3 regions of the Microbacterium sp. NPDC064942 genome follow, and region 1 is predicted to be linked to each of the others. Evidence: predicted binding sites of a transcription regulator. Region 1 holds the regulator's gene; each other region holds the start of a gene.
The links. The regulator HrcA, encoded in region 1, represses chaperone genes, less so after heat shock. The targets are predictions, from matches to a motif close to TTNGCACTCGNNNNNNNCGAGTGCNAA.
Positions count from the first base shown of each region.

Region 2: a site for HrcA is predicted at 1,744-1,770, ahead of ACPEH2_RS05865 (Hsp20/alpha crystallin family protein). Genes of this name have one in related genera too.
Region 3: a site for HrcA is predicted at 1,233-1,259, ahead of groL (chaperonin GroEL). Genes of this name have one in related genera too.

Region 1 covers NZ_JBMWDR010000004.1:19,743-27,296, reverse strand. Annotated here, with positions in the region: gene ACPEH2_RS08555 (16S rRNA (uracil(1498)-N(3))-methyltransferase) at 1-479, opposite strand, end outside; gene dnaJ (molecular chaperone DnaJ) at 482-1,597, opposite strand; gene hrcA (heat-inducible transcriptional repressor HrcA) at 1,629-2,663, opposite strand; gene hemW (radical SAM family heme chaperone HemW) at 2,734-3,951, opposite strand; gene ACPEH2_RS08535 (DUF1990 family protein) at 3,951-4,601, opposite strand; gene lepA (translation elongation factor 4) at 4,611-6,461, opposite strand; gene ACPEH2_RS08525 (ExeM/NucH family extracellular endonuclease) at 6,675-7,554, shown strand, end outside.
Region 2 covers NZ_JBMWDR010000002.1:316,471-324,024, forward strand. Annotated here, with positions in the region: gene ACPEH2_RS05860 (prolyl oligopeptidase family serine peptidase) at 1-1,692, opposite strand, end outside; gene ACPEH2_RS05865 (Hsp20/alpha crystallin family protein) at 1,832-2,281, shown strand; gene ACPEH2_RS05870 (MarR family winged helix-turn-helix transcriptional regulator) at 2,356-2,784, opposite strand; gene ACPEH2_RS05875 (LPXTG cell wall anchor domain-containing protein) at 2,821-3,354, shown strand; gene ACPEH2_RS05880 (TetR/AcrR family transcriptional regulator) at 3,526-4,116, shown strand; gene ACPEH2_RS05885 (PhoX family protein) at 4,191-6,251, opposite strand; gene ACPEH2_RS05890 (DUF2087 domain-containing protein) at 6,333-6,761, opposite strand; gene ACPEH2_RS05895 (long-chain-fatty-acid--CoA ligase) at 6,895-7,554, shown strand, end outside.
Region 3 covers NZ_JBMWDR010000001.1:347,840-355,393, reverse strand. Annotated here, with positions in the region: gene groL (chaperonin GroEL) at 1-1,165, opposite strand, end outside; gene ACPEH2_RS01690 (hypothetical protein) at 1,402-1,572, shown strand; gene ACPEH2_RS01685 (cold-shock protein) at 1,583-1,786, opposite strand; gene ACPEH2_RS01680 (LytR C-terminal domain-containing protein) at 1,929-2,561, opposite strand; gene ACPEH2_RS01675 (DUF3263 domain-containing protein) at 2,571-2,831, opposite strand; gene msrB (peptide-methionine (R)-S-oxide reductase MsrB) at 2,919-3,323, shown strand; gene ACPEH2_RS01665 (protein kinase domain-containing protein) at 3,445-5,073, shown strand; gene ACPEH2_RS01660 (DMT family transporter) at 5,079-6,026, opposite strand; gene ACPEH2_RS01655 (ATP-dependent 6-phosphofructokinase) at 6,037-7,065, opposite strand; gene ACPEH2_RS01650 (DEAD/DEAH box helicase) at 7,160-7,554, opposite strand, start outside.

The sequences.
Region 1 (7,554 bases):
ACGAGCTGTCGCGTCGTCACCGGGTCGGCCACCTCGGGCAGCCAGGCACGGTGGGCCTGCTTGGCCGCCTCGCGGGCGATCGACTCCCAGCGTGCGACGCCCTTTGCGACCTTCGCGCCGTCCCACCGCGAGACGGACCGGGCGGCCTGCCACGGGAGGATCGCATCGACGCCGAGTTCGGTCGCGGCCTGCACCGCGAGCTCGTCGCGATCGCCCTTCGCGAGCGCCTGCACGAGTACCGTGCGCGGGGACGGCGCCGGGTGCTCCCGCCGCTCGACGACCTCGACGACGACCTCCTTCGGCGCGACCGAGGCGACGGTGCCGGTCAGCCAGAGGCCGCGGCCGTCGCCCACGGTCACCCCCTCCCCGACCCGGATGCGGCGCACGGCGGCCGCGTGGTGCGCCTCGGCGCCCGTCAGCCGGACGACGTCGCCCGGGCCGGCGGCACCGGCATCCTCGATCAGGAAGTGCAGGGCCACGGTCAGCGCTTGAACTTGCCGCGGAGCTTGGAGAACAGGCCCGGGTGGAACTCGGCGAGGTGCGGCGGCGCGGGGCGCGTGCGCTTGGCGAGCTCCTGGACGAGGGCCCGCGACTTGGGGTCGAGGTGCGACGGGGTGACCACCTGCACGGCGACGCGGAGGTCGCCGCGCTGCTCGCCGCGGAGCGGGGTGATGCCGCGCCCGCGGATGGTCAGCTCGTCGCCCGCCTGGACACCCTGGCGGATCTCGAGGTCGACGGGGCCGTCGAGCGAATCGATCGTCACACTCGTGCCGAGGATCGCGTCGATCATCGACACCTCGAGGGTCGCGAGCAGATCGTCGCCGTCACGGCTGAAGACGTCGTGCGGCGCGACCGTCACCTCGAGGTACAGGTCGCCGTTGGGGCCGCCCGCGGGGCCGACCTCGCCCGATCCGGGCAGCTGCAGGCGCAGTCCCGTCTCGACGCCGGCGGGGATGTCGATCGACACGGTGCGGCGCGCGCGGACGCGGCCCTGGCCCTGGCACGTGGAACACGGGTAGGGGATGGTCGTGCCGTAGCCCTGGCAGGTCGTGCAGGGCTGCGACGTGACGACGTTGCCGAGCAGGCTCCGCACGGTCCGCTGGATCTGCCCCGAGCCGTGGCAGATGTCGCAGGTCACCGGCTGGGTGCCGGGCTGGCAGCACGAGCCCTGGCAGGTCTCGCACAGCACCGCCGTGTCGACCTCGATGTCGCGGTGCACGCCGAAGACGACGTCGCCGAGGGTCAGGTCGACGCGCACGAGGGCGTCCTGGCCCCGCTCGCGACGCGAGCGCGGGCGTCCGGCACGCGTGCCCCCGCCGCCTCCGCCGAAGAACGTCTCGAAGATGTCGCTGAAGCCGCCGAACCCGGCCCCGGCGCCGCCGAACGCCCCGGAATCGCCACCGAGGTCGTACCGCTGGCGCTGGTCGGGGTCGCTCAGCACGTCGTACGCGTGCGTCACGAGCTTGAAGCGCTCCGCCGCATCCTCTCCCGGGTTCACATCGGGGTGGAGCTGTCGCGCCAGTCGGCGGTACGCCTTCTTGATCTCCTCGGGGCTCGCGTCGCGCGCGACACCCAGGACCTCGTAGTGGTCAGCCACAATCACCTCTCCGGCCCGGGGGCCGATTCGTTCAGCGCGACTTCTCGTCTTCTTCGAGCAGACGCGTCAGATAGTGCGCGACGGCACGGACCGCCGCGAGATTGGTGGGGTAGTCCATGCGGGTCGGGCCCAGCACGCCCACGCGCGCCTGCGAGCCGCCGGCGTCGTAGTCCCCCGCGACGACGGATGCCTCGGCGAGCCCGAACGGCTCGTTCTCGCGGCCGATGCTGGTCGCCAGTCCCCGGTCGTCCGCGACCATCTCCCCCATGAGGCGCAGGAGCGTCACCTGCTCCTCGATCGCCTCGAGCAGCGGGTAGATGCTGCCGCGGAAGTCCGCTTCGCGACGGGCGAGGGTCGCGGACCCGGCCATGACCATGCGGTCGGAGCGGAACTCGTCGAGCTCCTCGCCGATCGCGCGCAGGATGATCCGCCGGTTCTCCTCGCGGGGGGCCGGAGCCTCCTCCTCGAGGATGCGGGCGATCGCCGCGGCACCGTCGCGGACGCTCTTGCCGGTCAGCAGCGCGGCCATCGCGAGCTTGAGCTGCTCGGCCTCCTCGGCGGACGGCTCGGTCGCGAGGAACGCGACCCGCTGCGAGACCCGGCCGGTGTCGGTCACGACGATGATGACGATGCGGGTGCCGCCGAGGTGGACGACCTCGACGTGCGAGACGTTCGCCCGGGCGAACGACGGGTACTGCACGATCGCGACCTGTCCGGTGAGGCGGGTGAGCGTGCGGACCGTGCGGACGAGCAGGTCGTCGAGGTCGCCGGTGTCCTCCAGGAACGCGCCGATCGCGGAGCGCTGCGCGGAGGTCAGCGGACGGACCTCGGCGAGATGGTCGACGAAGACCCGGTACCCCTTGTCGGTGGGCACACGGCCCGACGACGTGTGCGGCGCGATGATGAGTTCCTCGTCCTCGAGGAGAGCCATGTCGTTGCGGATCGTGGCGGCGGACACACCGAACTGGTGGCGGTCGACGATCGCCTTGCTGCCGACGGGTTCCCGCGTGTCCACGTAGTCCTGGACGATCGCGCGCAACACCTGAAGACCGCGTTCCGAAACCATCATCCCTCCTCCGCTGGCACTCTCGATCTTGGAGTGCCAATTCTACCGCGCGCGGAGCGTTCTGCTCGGATCACTCGGTGAGCGCCCGCACGACGGCGTCGGCGAGAAGCCGCCCGCGGCGGGTCAGCACGATCGTGCCGTGGACCGCCGCCGCGCCGTCGACGAGCCCGTCGGCGATGAGGGATGCCACGTTCCGCCGCCCGGCGACCGTCGCCTCGTCCACGGCCACCCCGTCGACGATGCGCGAGCGCAGGAGGATGTCCTCGAGGCGGCGGGCCTCGGCATCCGGTCGCTCCCGTCCGGCCGCCGGCGACTGTCCCGCCGCGAGGCGCTGCGCGTACGCCGCGGGGTGCTTCACGTTCCACCACCGGAGTCCGCCGATGTGACTGTGGGCGCCCGGGCCGTACCCCCACCAGTCCTGGCCACGCCAGTACGACAGGTTGTGGCGCGACCGCTGCGCGCGGTTCGTCGCCCAGTTCGAGACCTCGTACCATCCGTATCCCGCCGCGGCGAGCAGTTCGTCGGCCAGCTCGTACATGTCGGCCTGCAGATCGTCATCGGGAGCGGGCACCTCGCCGCGGCGGATCTGCCGCTCGAGTTTCGTGCCGTCCTCGACGATGAGTGCGTAGGCCGAGACGTGATCGGGCGCGAGGGCCGTCGCCGTCTCGAGCGAGGTGCGCCAGTCCTCCAGCGACTCCCCCGGAGCGCCGTAGATGAGGTCGAGGCTGACCGCCAGCCCCGCGCTCCGTGCCGCGGCGACCGCGGTGGCGATGTTCGCGGGGTCGTGGGTGCGGTCGAGGGCGGCGAGGACGTGCGGGACAGCCGACTGCATGCCGATCGACAGGCGTGTCACACCGGCGGCCGCAAGGGTCTCGGCCACGGCGTCCGTCATCGTGTCGGGGTTCGCCTCGACCGTCACCTCGGCACCGTCCGCCAGGCCGAAGGCCTCCCGGACGCCGTCGAGCATGCGCGCCAGGTCGCCGGGCGGCAGGAGCGTCGGGGTGCCGCCGCCGAAGAACACCGTCTGCGCGGGGCGGAGCGGTCCGCGTTCGGCCAGCACGCGCCGGGAGATCGCGATCTCGCGCAGGACCTCGTCGGCGTACGCGTCCTGTCGGGCGCCGCGCAGTTCGGTCGCCGTGTAGGTGTTGAAGTCGCAGTAGCCGCAGCGGACGCGGCAGAACGGGACGTGCAGGTAGACGCCGAAGTCGACGTCGTCCGACACGCGCACGTCGGCGGGTAGAGCGCCGTCGAGAGGAGCGGGATCGCCGAGGGGAAGGGCCGAGCCCATCAGGAGCCGGTGGCGTACATCGGCGACATCGCCTGCAGGTACCCCTGGAACAGGGCGCGACGCCGACGCTTCACCAGCGGACGCCAGAGGCGGTAGAGCACGCCGGTCGGCTTGTCGAAGGCACGGACCGTGAACCAGACCTCGTCGTCGTCGCGCCATTCGAGCAGGAAGGACTCCTCGCCGCTGACGACGGATCCGCCGACGGTGCCGAGCGAGAACCCGACCCGACGCGGCTCGTCGACGACCGAGATGACCCGGAGTTCGGCATCGGCCCGCATCCCGCCGACGCGCCCCCGAAGGTGCACGGTCGTCCCGGCGCTCGCGAACGGCACGCCGTCGGCGTCGAAGCGCTGCTCGTCGTCGAGACGGCTGGGCTGGACGGCGTTGCCGTCGGTGTCGAAGCCGACGCCGGAGTACATCGGACCGGATGCCGGGCGCACATCGGTTACCTGGAGACCCGCCCCGCGCTGCGCTCCCCACCCGAGGAGCGACTCGGTCGAGGTGACGAAACGGCTCTCACCGCTGCCGAGACGCCAGGACGCCTCCGCCGGGGTCGTGCCCTTCGGCGGATAGCCCATGAGATCGGGGGCCTGCGTGGCCCCGACGGCGGCGTAGTCGACGGTCCCTGCCTGGAAACTCCCGCGGCGCATTGTGCCAGCCTACTTCTTGTCCTTGCCCTCGACGTCTCCCGAGAGCGCGGCGATGAACGCCTCCTGGGGGACCTCGACGCGGCCGACCATCTTCATGCGCTTCTTGCCCTCCTTCTGCTTCTCCAGCAGCTTGCGCTTACGGGTGATGTCACCGCCGTAGCACTTCGCGAGGACGTCCTTGCGGATCGCGCGAATGTTCTCGCGGGCGATGATGCGGGCGCCGATCGCGGCCTGGATGGGGACCTCGAACTGCTGACGCGGGATGAGCTTGCGCAGCCGCTCGGTCATCATCGTCCCGTAGGCGTAGGCCTTCTCGCGGTGGACGATCGAGCTGAACGCGTCGACCTTCTCACCCTGCAGCAGGATGTCGACCTTGACGAGGTCGGCGGTCTGCGAACCGGCCGGCTCGTAGTCGAGGCTCGCGTAGCCCTGCGTCTTGGACTTCAGGTGGTCGAAGAAGTCGAAGACGATCTCGCCGAGGGGCATGTTGTAGCGCAGCTCGACGCGGTCCTCGCTGAGGTAGTCCATGCCGAGCAGGGTGCCGCGGCGGGACTGGCAGAGCTCCATGACGGTGCCGACGTAGTCCTTCGGCAGGAGGATGCCGACCTTCACGACCGGCTCGGAGACCTCGGCGACGCGGCCGTCGGGGTACTCGGACGGGTTCGTCACCGTCACGGTCTCGCCGGTGTCGGTCATCACCTCGTACGTCACCGACGGCGCGGTCGTGATGAGGTCGAGTCCGAACTCGCGCGCGAGGCGCTCGGTGATGATCTCGAGGTGCAGCAGACCGAGGAAGCCGCAGCGGAACCCGAACCCGAGGGCGACCGAGGTCTCCGGCTCGTACTGCAGCGAGGCATCCGACAGTTTCAGCTTGTCTAGCGCCTCGCGGAGCTCGGCGTAGTCGCTGCCGTCGATCGGGTAGATGCCCGAGAAGACCATGGGCTTCGGGTCGGTGTACCCCGCGAGCGCCTCGGATGCGGGCTTGCGGTGGTTGGTGATCGTGTCGCCGACCTTGGACTGGCGGACGTCCTTCACACCGGTGATGAGGTAGCCCACCTCGCCGACGCCGAGACCCTTGGTGGGCACGGGCTCGGGGCTCGACACCCCGATCTCGAGGAGGTCGTGGGCCGCCTTCGACGACATCATCTGGATCCGCTCGCGCGGCTCGAGCTTGCCGTCGACCATCCGCACGTACGTCACGACGCCACGGTAGGCGTCGTAGACCGAGTCGAAGATCATGGCCCGGGCGGGGGCGTCGGCATCCCCGACGGGTGCGGGGATGCGCTCGACGATGCGGTCGAGGAGGGCCTCGACCCCCATGCCGGTCTTGCCGCTCACCTTGAGCACGTCGGCCGGGTCGCCGCCGATGAGGTTCGCGAGCTCGGCGGAGTACTTCTCCGGGTCCGCCGCGGGCAGGTCGATCTTGTTGAGGACCGGGATGATCTCGAGGTCGTTCTCGAGGGCGAGGTAGAGGTTGGCGAGGGTCTGCGCCTCGATGCCCTGGGCCGCGTCGACGAGGAGGATCGCGCCCTCGCAGGCCGCGAGCGACCGGCTGACCTCGTAGGTGAAGTCGACGTGGCCGGGCGTGTCAATCATGTTGAGGGCGAACGTGCCGTCGGCGGTGGCCCACGGCATCCGAACGGCCTGGCTCTTGATGGTGATGCCGCGCTCGCGCTCGATGTCCATCCGGTCGAGGTACTGCGCGCGCATGTCGCGGTCGGCGACCACGCCGGTGATCTGCAGCATGCGGTCGGCCAGGGTGGACTTGCCGTGGTCGATGTGGGCGATGATGCAGAAGTTGCGGAGCTGCGCGGGCGGCGTGGCCGCAGGCTGCAGGGGCTGAAGGGCGCGGGGTGACATGACCAGCCGAGTCTACCGGCGCGGGGCCGGGCGCCAGCCCCGACGATCGGGCACCATAACCCGCCACGGCGGCGACACGCCAGTGGCCCGCCGCATGAGAAAGAGTTAACCGATCTGACACTTGCGGGGCCGCGAGACCGACCGAATGCTCAATGTGGCGGTCGGTTCCTGCGCGATAAGCCCCGCGCCCGTGCCGCTTCGGGAGATCCCACCGTGTCGAACCCACCCGTTCCCGCGCACGCCTCACCGTCCGCCTTCCGCCGCACCGGCGCCCTGCTGACCGTCACCGCCGTGACGGCCGCGGGTCTCGCCCTCGTGCCGAGCGCGGCGAACGCCGCCGTGTCGGCCGACGCGCCCGTCGTCATCTCGGAGGTGTACGGCGGCGGCGGCAACAGCGGCGCCGTCTTCAACCGCGACTTCATCGAGCTCGCCAACACGGGCGACGAGACGGTCGACCTCAGCGGGTTCAGCGTGCAGTACGCCTCGGCGACCGGCGCCACCTGGCAGGTGACGAAGCTCGGCGACGTCGACCTCCCCGCCGGCGAGAACCTGCTCATCGGTCAGACCTTCGGGAGCAACACGTCGCTTCCCGCGTTCGAGGCCGACGTCGACGGCTCGATCGCGATGAGCGGCAGCGGCGCCAAGGTCGCCCTCGTGTCCACCGAGGCGGCACTGACCGGCAGCACCGGGATCGCCGATCTCGAGCAGGTCGTCGACCTCGTCGGCTGGGGCAGCACCGCCACGGCTTTCGCCGGCTCCGCGCCCGCTCCCGGCACGTCGAATGCGACGAGCGTCTCGCGCGACGAGGACGCCACGAACACGGCTGACAACGCGGCGGACTTCGCCGCCGGCGCCCCCACACCCACCGGGCTCGGCGCGGACGTCGACCCCGAGCCGGAGCCCGAACCCGACCCCGAGCCGCAGGTCGCGACGATCGCCGAGATCCAGGGCGAGACGGATGCCTCCCCGCTCGCGGGCCGCACCGTCACCACGACCGGCGTGGTCACCGCGCACTATCCCACCGGCGGCTACAACGGCTACGTCATCCAGACCCCCGGTACGGGCGGTGCACTGGATCTCGAGACGCACACCG
Region 2 (7,554 bases), on a different contig from region 1:
CGGGACGCCGCACACGATCGCGCCGAAGTCGTCGGGGTACTGGGTCAGCATGTTGCCGACGAGCAGGCCGCCGTTGCTGCGACCGTGGCAGGCGATGCGGTCGGGGGTCGAGACGCCGCGGGCGACGAGGTCGCGGGCGACGGCGGCGAAGTCCTCGTACGCGCGGTGGCGGTTCTCACGGAGCGCCGCGAGGTGCCATTCCGGGCCGAACTCACCGCCGCCCCGGATGTTCGCGACGACGTACACCCGGCCCTGCTCGAGCCAGGCCGGGCCGACGATCGTCGGGTACTCCGGCGTCAGCGCGTGCTCGAAGCCGCCGTATCCGTTCATCAGCACGGGCAGCGCCCCGCGACGCTCGCGGGGGCCGACCTCGAAGTACGGCACACGGGTGCCGTCGGCCGACGTCGCCCAGTGCTGCTCGGCGACGAGACCCGTCGCGTCGAACGTCGCGCGGCTGTGGTCGACGACCCGCGGCTCCGCGCCCGGGTCGAGGACGAGCAGGGTCGGCGGCGTGAGGAAGCCGCGCGCGACGACCCAGAGCTGGTCGTCCTCGTCGTCGTCCGCCGTGGCGACGTTCGCGCTGAAGAGGTCGTCGTCGCCGAGCCCGAGGTCGAGGTCGACACCGGTCAGCGTCGCCGGGTCGAGCGACACCAGTCGGCTCTGCACGCGGTCGAGGATCGTCAGCACGAGGCGGGTCTTCGTCCACGTCCAGGACTCGAGCACCGCGGTGTCCGTCGGCGCGAACGCGACACGGAGACCCGACCCGTCCCCGCTCGTCACGGTCTCGAGGGGGCCGAGCAGGAGGGTGCCCGACGGATGCGTCGTGTCGCCGATGCGCCACGGCGTCGTCGTCCGGACGGCGACCAGGTCGCCGTGCACGTCGGCGTGCGCGTCCTGCGGCACGGCGATCAGGTGCGGTTCGGCGCCGTTCCACACCCACGCCTCGGAGTGGAAGAAGTCGTGCGCGATGACGACGATCGGCGTCGCCGCGCCGCCGGTGTGATCGACGTGCGCGAACACGCCGACGTCCGACGGGACACCCGTGAGGATCGGCGGCGCGTCCTCGAGCGATTCGCCGCGGCGCGAGGCGCGGGCGGTGATCGGATAACCCGAGTCCGTGACGCCGCCGCCGTGCAGGGCCGTGGCGACGAGCAGCGTGTCGCGGTCGACCCACGCGATCATGGACTTCTCCGCGTCGAGGGCGAAGGGGGAGTCCTCGACGAAGCGGCGGGTCTCCAGATCGAACTCGCGCACCACGGCGGCGTCTCCGCCGTCGGGGCTCAGGCGCACGAGCGCGCGGCTGCTGCCGGCCGGCCCGTGCGTCGCGCCGGCGAAGGCCCAGGTCCTCCCCTCCTCGCGGCCCAGTGCGTCGACGTCGAGCAGGACCTCCCAGTCCGGGGTGCCCGCCGTGAAGGCGGCGAGGGACGTCCGGCGCCAGAGGCCGCGCGGGTTGTCGGCATCCCGCCACAGGTCGTACATGAGGTCGCCGTGACGACTCGGGACGACGAGGCGGTCGGGGTCCTGCAGGATGCCGGTGAGCCGGGTCTCGAGCGCGTCGCGGGCAGCGCCCGCATAGGCGCCTTCGGTCTCGGCGGTGCGCTCCGCGGCCCACGCGCGAGCGGCGGATCCGTCGATCTCCTCCAGCCAGAGGAACGGGTCGGCGGGCTCGGGGGCGATCTCGTGGGCGCTCATGCGGTCAGCCTACGGGGCACCCCAGCCGCGTCGTTCGCCGTGCGAGAACCATTGGCACTCTCCATGCGCGAGTGCTAATCTGGAGGTACTTGAGCCGCAGGGGCTCAACTTTCAGACCACTTGGACAAAGGAGAGAATCATGGCGACCTACGACCCGTTCCGTGAAATCGACCGCCTGGCGTCGACGCTCTTCGACACGCGCCGCGGCCCGCGACGGATGCCGATGGACCTGTATCGCGACGGCGACCACTACGTGCTGAACGCCGACCTCCCCGGCATCGACCCGGGATCGGTCGACATCGACGTCGACGGCCAGCTGCTGACCATCCGCGCCGAGCGCACGCTGTCGTCGGGCGAGGGCGTGAAGTGGATCACGCGCGAGCGTGAGACCGCGAGCTTCCTCCGCCAGCTGAACCTCGGCCAGGGCATCGACACCGACGCCATCACCGCGACCTACAACAACGGTGTGCTGACCGTCACCATCCCGGTGAGCGAGAAGGCCAAGCCCCGCAAGGTCGAGGTCGTCGCCGACGGTTCGGCCCCGACCATCTCGGCGCGCGAGAGCGAGCCGCAGCCGATCGACCAGTGACCGGCGCACCGCTCCGGCGGTGAGACGACGATCGCCCCGCACCCCGTCTCGGGTGCGGGGCGATTTTCCTGTCGTCAGACGCCGCGCAGGCGAGCAGTGAGCCGCTCGAGCTCGGCGAGTTCGTCGTCGGTGAGCACCGACATCCGCTCGGCGATGGTGCGGCCGTGCGTCGTCGCGAGCCGGCGGAACATCGCCGCGCCCTGCTCCGTGGCGCGCAGCACGGCGCCGCGGCCGTCGTTGGGGTCGGGGCACTTCGCGACGAGCCCGCGCGCCACCATCCGGTCGACCAGGCGCGACACGCTCGGCTGGCTGATGAGCATGTTCGCCGTCACGTCGCGCAGCCGCGCGGTGTGACCCTCGCAGCGCGTGACGGTCAGGAGCACGTCGTATTCGGCGCTCGAGAGGTCGTCGTCCTCGAAGTCCCGTGAGATCTCCGCCAGGACCTCGTGCTGCGCGCGGAAGAGGCTCTCCCAGGCAGCGATGGCGAGGCGGCGGTCGGTCATGGCGTCAACTGTAGCGTCGCTCATAGGGTTGACCGCGTGCAGCCCTGGTCCCGTCGTCTCGCCCGTGTCGGAGCCGTCGTCGCCGTCGCGCTCGGCGTTCTCGTGGGCGCTCCCTCGGCGGCAAACGCCGACGTCGAGGACTTCTCCTTCGACAGTCTGACCGTCGATTACACGCTGACCCGCGCCGAGGACGGCACGAGTCGGATGCGGGTGGTCGAGGAGTTCGTGGCGCGGTTTTCCGAGACCGACCAGAACCGCGGCATCCGACGGGTGATCCCCGACGAGTACGACGGTCAGCCGCTGCGGCCGAGCCTCGAATCGGCGGTGGACGCGGAGGGCGACCCGTGCGACGAGGGCCGTCACCGGGTGGCCGTCGTCGACGAGTCGGGTGAGTTGGTCGGCTGGGCCTCGGTCACTGTGGCCGCGGAAGAGGTCGTCGCCGTCGGCGACGAGCTCGCGTCGGCCGGCGGTCAGTCGGGTCCGGTGTGGATCGCGGGCGGTGCAGGTGCGGCGCTGCTCGCGCTCGGCGCCCTGCTGGTGATGCGACGCCGTCGGAGCGCGACCGTCTGACGCGTCACGAAGTAAGGGCCGGCTGGAGAGGCATCCAGCCGGCCCTTGTCCCTTTGCACCAAGAGTGTCCTGCAATCACATGTCGGTAGCTGCCACAGCAAAACATCTACCGTGCAACGAATGTATAACGACGAGATAACGGTGGCAAGGGTTTCTTGTTATCAATTTGTGATGGACGGGCAAGGGGTGCGCTGGAACCCCCTCGACCCCCGGTTCTTGCGCGCAGCGCTCGTCCGCCTGCTGGCGGACCGGCCCCTCGCGGCGGTGTCGGTCGCGGAGCTCTGCCGTGAAGCGGGCGTGCACCGCACCACGTTCTACAAGCACGCCGCGGGCGTCGACGAGTTCGCCGTCACGATGCTGACCGACGAGATCGACGCGATCGCCGCGATCGGTGTGGACATCGCCACCGAAGCGGATGCGGCCCGCGTCTACCACGCCGTGACCCGCCGCCTGCTCGAGTGGCTCGCCGGGCGCCGCGACCTCTACCGCGCCCTGCTCGAGTCCTCGGCCCGCGGCGCGCTGCATGCCGCGCTGAACGACAGTCTGCGCCGACGCGCCCACATCGCCCTGGAAAAACTCGCCGAGGCGGGTGTCCGCGACGCACCGCGGTCCCCGCGCGACCGCGACGAGGCCGCGGCCTTCATCGCCGGGGGCCTGGTCGGCGTGATGGACGTCTTGATCCGCGAGGACGACACCGATGCCGCAGCCGCCGAGGCCCGCATCTTCGGGTTGATGCCGGAGTGGTGGCCCGGCGTGCACTGAGGCCAGCGCGACCCGGACGCCGTCGAGGGCTCGCACCCGGACCGGGTGCGAGCCCTCGTGCGCTGCGGCGCAGCCTAGGCCCGGTAGACCTGCACGACCGACGGGCGCGGCGCGTTCGGCACGTCGCCCCGTCGCGTCGACCCGTAGTCGGGGAACAGCGACGTGGGAGCCGCGACCGTCCCGTTCTCGCCGGGATGCTGCACCGCGACGAAGACGAGCTTCTCGCGGGCGTGGATGACGGGTCCGCACGTCTCGGCCTCGCGGGGGACCGCGAGGAACTGCTGCACGCGCCCGCGCTCCCGACCCTCGAGCGGAACGCGGAACAGTCCGTCGTTGAACCCGATCGTGCTGGGCGCGCCGTCGGTGGAGATCCACAGCGTGCCGTCCTCATCGAACGCGAGGTTGTCGGGGCACGAGATCGGCGACACCTTGTCCTTCGGGTAGCCCGCGAAGTAGGTGCTCGGGTCGGACGGGTTGCCGCACTGCAGCAGGATGCTCCAGCCGAAGCTCGTCCCGGCCTGGCCGCGGCGCTCGGTCAGCTCGATCACGTGACCGTGCCGGTTGCCGGTGCGGGGGTTCGCCTCATCCACCATCGAGGTCTTGCCGCGGTCGGTGTTGTTCGTCAGCGCGACGTAGACCTTGCCGGTCCGCGGGCTCGGCTGCACGTCCTCGGGGCGGTCCATCTTCGTCGCGCCCACCTTGTCGGCGGCCAGTCGCGTGTAGACGAGCACCTCTTCCGTCGTCATCCCCGGCACGACGCTCTTCCCGTTCCGCGTGAGCGCGACCCACTCACCCGTGCCGTCGAACGTGCCGTCCGCCGGCAGTGCGCCCGAGCCGTCGATCTGCCCGGCGGGGGAGTCCCCGCGGAACCGGGCGACGAACAGGTCGCCCTCCGACAGCAGCGTCATGTTCTTCTTGCGCGACGAGCTGATGCGGTTCTTCGAGACGAACTTGTAGAGGTAGTCGTTGCGCTCGTCGTCTCCCATGTAGGCCACCACGCGGCGGTCCTCGGCCACGATGACGTTCGCCCCCTCGTGCTTGAAGCGCCCCATCGCGGTGTGCTTCTTCGGCGTCGACGTGGGGTCTTCGGGGTCGATCTCGACGATGTAGCCGAAGCGGTTGGGCTCGTTGACGTAGCCGGGGTCGAACGAGTTGAAACGGGGGTCGTACTGCTCCCATCCGGTCGACGTGGTCCGCGAGGCGCTCGCCTGGTAGCGCTTCTGCCCCGGGGTGTCGGCCGCCCACGCGAAGTACCCGTTGAAGTTCTCCTCGCCCGAGAGGATGGTGCCCCACGGCGTCGTGCCGCCGGCGCAGTTGCCGAGCGTCCCCTTGACCCAGCGGCCTTCGGGGTCGGCGGCGGTGGTCACGAGATCGGACCCGGCGGCGGGGCCGGTCAGCTCGAAGACCGTCTCGACCGTGATCCGGCGGTTGCGGCGGCCGTCGACGACGTAGCGCCAGGGCCGGCCGCGCCGGCTGCGCTTCAGCTCGACGACGGACATGCCCTGCGCCGCCTTGTAGACCTCGCCGCGACGGCGGAGCTCGGCGGCATCCGTCGACGGCGGGAACATGATGTTCGGGTTCACGTACTCGTGGTTGTTGACGAGCACGCCCGTCTTGCCGCTGCGGTCGGCGAGGATGTCGAGGTAGTCGCTGTTGTACCCGAACTGACGGGCCTGCGCGGCCGGGCTCTGCGCGTCGAGCGAGAAGGTCGGTGCGTCCGAGAAGAGCGGGTCGCCCCAGCGGATGATCGGCGACCAGGTCCACCCCTTGGGCACGGTCAGCGCGTCGACGGACGCCGGGACGGGAGCGATCGGCTGGAAGGGCAGGCCGTGGCCGTGCCCGCCGTAGCCACGGGTCGCCTCGATGAGTCCGCCCGGCGTGGCCGACGCCGCAGCGGGGTTCGCGAGGCCGAAGGCGTCGGTCGCGACGACGACCGCGCCGGCCGCCGCGGCGCCGAGCAGCGTCCGGCGCGAGAGGGCGAGCTCGGCGACGCTGCGGAACGTCGGGTTGTCCGACCCGTTGCACTCGGGACCGAGGCAGGCGTCGGCGCACTTGAACCGGCAGGTCACCGCCGACCGCTTGCCGACGGCGTGGGTCGCGAGAGGAAGGGACGTGCGGGTGGTGGGGGGTTCCAGAATCGTCACCGCTCCAGGATCGGTCGCTGTTCCTGCGACCGGGTGAATCGACGGTGAACGTCGGGTGACGGTCGCGGAGCGCTACCCGGCGGTCGGATCCGCCACCACCGCGTACTCGGTGCCCGAACGCGTGCGTTCCACGAGCTCGTGGTCGACGAGGTATCTCCGCAGCACGGCGACGTCGTCGCTGATCGCGGCGAGGCGCTCGTTGACGGTCTGTTCGTCGACGACCTCGCCGGGCCGGAGGATGCGACCGGCGATGAGCGCGAGCAGGCGGCGCCTCTCCTCGGCCCGCGCCGGGTAGCCCGACAGCCGACCGTCGGGGGACAGGAACCGCTCGACACCCGTGGGCCGCGGCGCGGCGGGTGTCTCGGCCAGCGTCCGAGCGAAGGCGGTGCGTCGGCCCGCAGGTCGTGGCCGTCGCCGGTGACGAGGCCGGCGCGCTGCAGCGTCTCGACCACGTGGCGGCGGCGCGAGGGGGAGAGTCCCGCGACCGGCGATGACGCCCATGTCGACGACGTCATCCGGGCGCTGTCGGCCGGTCTCGCCGCGTTCGATCGCCCCCGTTTACCCCCCGCGTCAACCCTCAGCCGACGCATGGAGCGCCGCCCTACGCTGGCGGGACACCGAGGAGGACATCCGCATGAGCCCGACACCCCCGGCATCCGATCTGCAGGACCGCCCCTGGCTGGCCGCGTACGCGCCCGGCGTCCCGAGCGACATCGACCCCGTCGACGAGACGCTCGTGGATCTGCTCGATCATGCGGTGGAGCGTTACGGCAGCAAGATCGCAACGGAGTTCTTCGGATCCGAGACCACCTACGCCGAGCTCGGCGAACAGGTCTCCCGCGCCGCCAACGCGCTGCGCAAGCTCGGGGTCGGGCCCGGTGACCGCGTCGCGCTCGTGCTGCCCAACTGCCCCCAGCACATCGTCGCTTTCTACGCCGCGCTGCGGATCGGCGCGATCGTCGTCGAGCACAACCCGACGTACACCGCCCGCGAGCTGCGGCATCAGTTCGAGGTGCATGAGGCGGTCGTCGCGATCGTCTGGGACAAGGTCGCCGACATCGTCGCGGAGTTCCCGAGCGACGTCGCCCCCGCCGCCATCGTCGCGGTCGACATGACCGACGCGCTGCCGTGGGCGATGCGGACGGCCCTGCGCGTGCCGGTGCCGGCGCTGCGGGAGCGGCGCGAGGCGATGACGTCGAAGCCCACCGCCCGCGGCGTCATCCGGTGGTCGCAGTTCACCAAGGCGCGTCGCCTCTCGCATAAGCACCCGCGCCCCGTCCTCGACGACACGGCG
Region 3 (7,554 bases), on a different contig from region 1:
CCTTGAGCTCGACCTCGGTGGCCGCACCCGCCTTGATGACGGCGACGCCGCCGGCGAGCTTGGCGAGGCGCTCCTGCAGCTTCTCGCGGTCGTAGTCGCTGTCGGTGTTCTCGATCTCGCGACGGATCTGGGTCACGCGACCCTCGATCTGCGACGCGTCACCGGCACCCTCGACGATCGTGGTCTCGTCCTTGGTGATGATGACCTTGCGCGCACGGCCGAGCAGGTCGAGGGTGGCGTTCTCGAGCTTGAGACCGACCTCCTCGGTGATGACCTGGCCACCCGTGAGGATGGCGATGTCCTGCAGCTGGGCCTTGCGACGGTCGCCGAAGCCGGGGGCCTTGACGGCAGCCGACTTGAAGATGCCGCGGATCTTGTTGAGCACGAGGGTCGCGAGAGCCTCACCCTCGACGTCCTCGGCGATGATCAGGAGCTCCTTGCCGTCCTGGATCACCTTGTCGACGACGGGCAGAAGGTCCTTGATGTTCGAGATCTTCTGGTTCGCGATCAGGATGTAGGGGTCCTCGAAGACCGCTTCCTGACGCTCGGCGTCGGTGACGAAGTAGGGGTTGATGTAGCCCTTGTCGAAGCGCATACCCTCGGTGAGCTCGAGCTCGGTGCCGAAGGTGTTGGACTCCTCGACGGTGACGACACCTTCCTTGCCCACCTTGTCGATGGCCTCGGCGATCAGGGCGCCGATCTCGGGGTCGGCAGCCGAGATGGATGCCGTCGCCGCGATCTGGTCCTTGGTCTCGATCTCCTTCGCGCCGGCGAGCAGCTCGTCGGAGAGAGCCTTGACGGCCTTCTCGATGCCCTTCTTGAGAGAGATCGGGTCGGCACCGGCCGCGACGTTGCGCAGACCCTCGCGCACGAGCGCCTGAGCGAGGACCGTGGCGGTCGTCGTACCGTCACCGGCGACGTCGTCGGTCTTCTTCGCGACCTCCTTGACGAGCTCCGCGCCGATCTTCTCGTACGGGTCGTCGAGCTCGATCTCCTTGGCGATCGACACGCCGTCGTTCGTGATCGTGGGAGCGCCCCACTTCTTCTCGAGCACGACGTTGCGGCCACGGGGGCCGAGGGTCACCTTGACGGCGTCGGCCAGGGTGTTGAGGCCGCGCTCGAGGCCTCGGCGGGCCTCCTCGTCGAAAGCGATGATCTTTGCCATAAGTGTGTCGTCCCTCCCGGACGTGAGGTTCAGTACCGTGCCCCCAGGGACTGGGAGCGGGATAGTTCTGGCACTCAGGATGAGTGAGTGCTAAATCATTCTGGCACTCGACCCTAGGGAGTGCAAGCCGCGCGACACCGGCTCGCGCTACCGTGACACACGCCGCGGCGAGCACCGCGGCAACGACCCCCTCACCGCACGGAGGAATGGATGATCACGGTCGCAGAGGTCCCCGGATGAGCCGCCCCGCCATCCGCGCAGTGTTGCGCGAGGCGACTCTCGCCGCGTTCGATGACGCCGTCGCCACGCTCGACGGCGATGCGTCCGAGTCCATCGAGAACCGCTCCGCCGCGGAACTCAACCCGCCCGAGCTGAGCGGGCTGTTCCTCGCCCGCTACGCGGGCTGACCGACCGGCGTCAGGCGACGACGCGGACGGATTCGGCCTGCGGGCCCTTCTGCCCGGTTCCGACGGTGAACTCGACGGCCTGACCCTCTTCGAGCACGCGGAACCCCGACATCTCGATGTTCGAGTAGTGGACGAAGACATCCTGTCCGTCGCCGAGCGTGATGAAGCCGAAGCCCTTCTCGGCGTTGAACCACTTGACGGTTCCCTGGGTCATGCGCATCTCCTGAAGCTGTGGGACACCCGAAATGCTAGCCACGGCCCCCTGCCGGATCCGGCGGTTCCCGGCTTTGTTGACACTCCCGAACCCAAGTGTTTACGGCGGCGAAACACGCGACGGCCGAGCCGCCGCGGACGGGTCACTCCGAGCCGAAATCGAGCCCGACGATCACCACGAGCTGCGATCGCGGATCACCGCCGGCGCTCGCCGTCTCGGGCGGCGCGACGACCTGATACGTGTCGTCGAGGGAGACCTCGGCGCCGCCGATCGCATCCGCCAGACCGCGGGCGGCAGCCTCGTCGGCGGTCGTGCCGTAATAGACGGTCGTGGTCGGGAAGTCGTCGGAGCTGGCGCTGCTCTCCTGGACGTCCGCCTCCGCCCACCCGGCGGCGATCACGTCCTGGCGGACGGCGTCACCCAGCGCGGCGTCGGGGGTCGCGTTCAGCACGAGCACCTCGTACGACGTGTCCACCTGCGGAGCGACCACCTGCGACGACGAACCGGGCGCCGAACGGGCGTTGAAGTCCAGTCGACCGGTCGCGAACAGGGTGCTGAGCACCCCCGCCGCGACGATGGCGACGGTGGCCACCACGGACCACAGCACGATGACGCCGACGCGCAGCCGCGGGGTTTCGGCGCGGTGCGCCCCGATGCGAGCCGGACGGGCCGGGAGGTCGTCGAAGCGATCCTTCACTGCGGAGCGCGCCGCGGTCTCGGACGGGTCCGCGGCGGTGGGCTGCTCTGGCTCGGGCGGGGAGGTCGGAGACGGCACCCGAGAATGCTACCGGGCGGATGCCGGGAGCACCCTGGAGCGGGTGCGCCGCTCCCGCTCCTGCGCAGTCTGCAGCCGCCGCAGACGGTGCACGAGGACCGGATCGTAGGCGACGGCATCCGCTGATTCGAGGATCCGCCCCAGCAGCTGGTAGTAGCGCGCAGGGGTCAGCGAGAGCTCGGCGCGCAGCGCCTCCTCCTTCGCCCCGGAGTGCCCGTGCCAGCGCGCCTCGAAATCGAGGACGGCGCGGTCGCGATCGGAGAGGGGCACTCCCCCACGGTACGACCGAGATCCTCCGACACCCCGGAACATCGGGGCGGTTCGTCCGGTTGAATATGTCGAGGGAAGGAAGAACACATGAGCTATCGCGTGGAGAAGACCGACGAGCAGTGGCGGGAGGAGCTGACTCCCGAGCAGTACGCCGTCCTGCGGCAGGCCGGGACGGAGCGCGCGTGGACGGGCGAACTCCTCGATGAGGACCGCGCCGGCCTGTACACCTGTGCCGCGTGCGGCGCAGAGCTGTTCCAGAGCGGCACCAAGTTCGACTCGCACTGCGGCTGGCCGAGCTTCTACGAGTCGGTCCGCCCGGAGGCCGTCGAGCTCATCGAGGACCGCAGCCACGGCATGGTGCGCACCGAGGTGCGCTGCGCGAACTGCGGCTCGCACCTGGGGCACGTGTTCCCCGACGGTTTCGGCACCCCCACGGGCGACCGCTACTGCATGAACTCGCTGTCGCTGTCGTTCACCCCGAAGAACGACTGACCTCCGGGGCACCGCCCCGCTTGCAGGCCGCGCCGACACCGTCAACCCCGGTGTCGGCGCGGCGTCGTGCGTTTAGCGTGGCTTCGGACGCGGTGAGGGACGCCGCGGTCGGAGGATGCACATGCCCGAGACCACCGACCACGCAGACGACCTGCTGGGCGGCCGTTACCGTCTCGGTGAGACGCTCGGCCGCGGCGGCATGGCCGACGTGTACCGCGGCGAGGACGCCGTCCTCGGCCGAGAGGTCGCGATCAAGGTCGTGCGCTCGGGGGCCGACGGAGTCGCCGCCGACAGCCGTGCGCGCGGCGAGGTCAGCGTGCTGGCGGCGCTCAACCACCCGTCGCTGGTGACGCTCTACGACGCGCAGCTCGACGCGGACCCGCCTTACCTCGTGATGGAGCTCGTCGAGGGACCCACCCTCACGACGCGCATCGCCCGGTCTCCGTTGACCCCGTCCGCGGCGGCGACGATGGCCGCCGAGCTCGGCGAAGCCCTCCACGTCGCACACGGCGCCGGCGTGGTGCACCGCGACGTCAAGCCATCCAACGTCCTGCTCGCACCGTCCCACCTCCCCGATCACGAGTTCCGCGCCAAGCTCGCCGATTTCGGCATCGCGTATCTCGTCGACACCGCACGGGTGACGAACCCCGGCGAGGTGATCGGCACCGCCGCCTACCTTGCTCCCGAGCAGGTACAGGGCGTCGATCCGGCACCGCCCGCCGACGTCTACGCCCTCGGCCTGGTCCTGATCGAATCCCTGACAGGGAAGCGGGCCTTCCCCGACGCGGCCGGCGTCGCCACCGCCCTCGCCCGACTCGAGGCCCCACCGGAGATCCCTGCGGAGCTCGACCCGGAATGGCGGGACCTGCTGCGCGACATGACGCGCATCGACCCGGCCGAGCGGCCCACGGCCCTCGACGTCGCGATGCGCGCACGCGCGCTCGCCGCGACCACGTCCGACGCCCGTACCGAAGCGCTTCCCGCTGCCGGCGCGGTGGCCGCCGGCAGTGCCGGCGCAGCGATGGCGGCGGGCTCTGTCGACCATGCTCCGGATGCGGCGACCGAGGCTCTCCTGCCCGCCGGGGCCGCCGCGACCGACGCCGCTCCCCCTCCATCCACGCCCGCGACGGCCCCCACCAGTGTGCTGGCGGCCGCCTCCAGCGCTTCGCCTGCCGAGGCGACGCGCACCATCGACGCGGCGCCCGCCCCGGCAGCCCCTGCCGAGGGCCAGCCGGCCGAACGCCGGCCCCGCCGACGGTCACGGCGCCGAGCGACGGTCTGGATCACCGCGGCCGCCGCGGCGGCGCTCGTCGCCGGGACCGGCGGCATCCTGGCCCTCACCGCCGGCGGCGACGAGGTGACTCCCCCCGACCCCGCTCCCGTCACCGACCCGACCCCGGACGTCAGTCCGACCGCCCCGCTCACCGAGGACGAGGCCCCCGACGAGGTCGACACCGTGAGCGTCACGGACACCACGGACGAGCAGGGAACGACGCCGACGCCCGAGGTGACCACCGAGGCGCCCGACGAGGAGGCGACACCGGACGAGGGCGCCACGGAGCCGGCGGAGGAGACGGCCCCGACCGACGGCGCCACCGACGACGAGGGCACCGTCGACGGCAGCACGGTCGACGACAGCGTCACGGACCCCGTCGAGCCGAGCCCCGCACCCGTCGACGGCGCGGTCACCGAGCCCGACCCGGCCGACAGCCCCGCTCCCGCCGAACCGTCGCCCGCCCCGACCGGCTGACCGCGTCAGCGCCGGACCGGCCAGAACGCGGCGACGAACACCGAGGCCAGTCCGATGACGACGGTGACGGCCTCGATGACGACCCCCGGTCCGGCCGGCGCAGGCCAGAGCACATCGAGAGCCAGTGACGCGAGGAGCTGCCCCGACACCGCGGCCAGCCCGAACAGGAGCACCCCCGTGCGGGCCACGAGCGCGGCCGACAGCATGATGTAGGCCACGCCGAGCGCGCCGCCGAGGTAGAGCCACGGCTCCGAGGGCAGCGGCGCCGGTGGTCCGTCGACGATCGTCACGACGACCGCCAGCACCGCCAGGATCGCCGTCCCCAGCGTGAAGTTCACGAGCGTCGCCGTCACCGGGGTCCCGACGCGCACCCGCAGCCGGCCGTTGGTCGCCTGCTGCCAGGCGAGTCCCGCTCCGACGACGACGGGGAGCACGACCGTCCAGACGGGCACGCCCGCCAGCCCGTCCCCCGAGATCAGCACCACGCCCACGGCGGCCAGGGCGAGCGCGCCGCCGACCAGTCGCGGCACCGTGACGGCGACGACCCCGCCGGGCCCGTACCCCACTCGGTCGAGGATCAGCCCGCCCACCGTCTGCCCTGCGACGATGCCGACCGTGAACAGCGACACCCCCACGATCCCGACGGCGACGGCCTGCGTGCCGACCGTCAACGCTCCCGCGGCGCCGCCCACCAGCATCCACCACGGAATGCTGCGCTCACGGATGCCGCGGCTCAGCAGGACCGCACCGCGACGCCCACCCGGGGTCAGCACCGAGACGAGCACGATCAGCAGCAGACCGCTGCCGAACGAGATGACGGCGGCCACCATGGCGTGCTCGAGACGCACGCCGAGCTGGCCGTTGATGCGCGCCTGGACGGCGGTGAGGACGCCGACCGACACCGCACCCACCAGGGCGGGCGCCAGCGAGGTCCGCGCGGACGGGCCCGTCACGCGAGCCGACTCAACCGAACAGCGCGGCGGCTTCTTCGTAGCGGTGCGCTGGCACGGTGTGAAGCGACCCGAGCGCCTCCGCGAAGGGCACCCGGACGATCTCGGTGCCCTGCATGGCGACCATCTGGCCCCATGCGCCGTCGACGACGGCGTCTGCGGCGTGCAGGCCCAGACGTGTCGCGAGGACACGGTCGAAGCCCGACGGCGAACCGCCGCGCTGGATGTGGCCGAGGACGGTCGCGCGGGTCTCGATGCCCGTGATCCGCTCGATCTCGGGGGCGAGGATCTCGCTGATGCCGCCGAGGCGGGGACGGTTGAAGGCGTCGAGCCCCTTGTCGCTGTACGCCTCGTCCATGCCGGTGAGGGTGAAGCCCTCCGAGACGACCACGAGCGGCGCACGACCGCGGTCGTGGGCCTTCTGGACCTGCTCGGCGATCTCGTCGATCGACATCGGGTGCTCGGGGATGCAGATGACGTGCGCGCCGGCCGCGATCCCGGAATGCAGGGCGATCCAGCCCACGTGACGACCCATCACTTCGGCGACCATGCAGCGCTGGTGCGAGTCACCGGTCGTCCGCAGGCGGTCCATCGCCTCGGTCGCGATGTTCACCGCCGTGTCGAAGCCGAACGAGTAGTCGGTGGCGTGGAGGTCGTTGTCGATGGTCTTCGGTACACCCAGGACGTTGATGCCGTCCTTGTGCAGCCGGTCGGCCGCAGCCAGGGTGCCCTCGCCGCCGATCGCGACGATGCCGTCGAGACGGTGGCCGTACATCGTCTTCGAGATGTTCTCGGCGCCGCCGCGCGGGCCCTCGTAGGGGTTCGTCCGGCTCGTGCCGAGGATCGTCCCGCCGACCTTGGACAGACCCTTCACCTCGTGGCGCGTGAGCGGGAAGAAGTCACCGTCGACCACGCCGCGCCACCCGTCGCGGATGCCCACGAACTCGATGTCGTACGTGGTCGTGCCCTTCAGCACGACGCCCCGGATGACGGCGTTCAGTCCTGGACAGTCGCCGCCGCTCGTGAGGATACCGATCTTCATGAGGGGTCCTTAGGTGATCTCGGGTTGGTGCTGGGGGCGACGCTGCCTCGATGACACTATCGCCGCGACGGCGTCGCCTGCCAGCCGAGCGGGCTCAGGCGGCGCCGAGCGCCTGCCGCAGCAGGTGCATGAGCGCCGACAGCTGCACGGAGTCGCTCGAGGTCGGGTCGACCGCGTCGCCGTCGAGGGCGCGCTGCGCGAGACCCTGCTTGCTGTCGATGAGCTCGGCGATCTTCGTGTCGATCGTGTGCGCCGCGATGATGCGCCACGCCGTGACCGGCTCGCCCTGACCGATGCGGTGCACGCGGTCGATCGCCTGCGTCTGCTCGGCGGCCGTCCAGCTGAGCTCGGCGAGCACGACGTTCGAGGCGGCCTGCAGGTTGAGGCCGACACCGGCAGCCGTGAGCGAGCACACCGCGATGGCGACGTCGGGGTCGCCGTTGAACGCGTCGATCGCCTGCTGGCGGACGGGCGTCGTCTGGTCGCCGC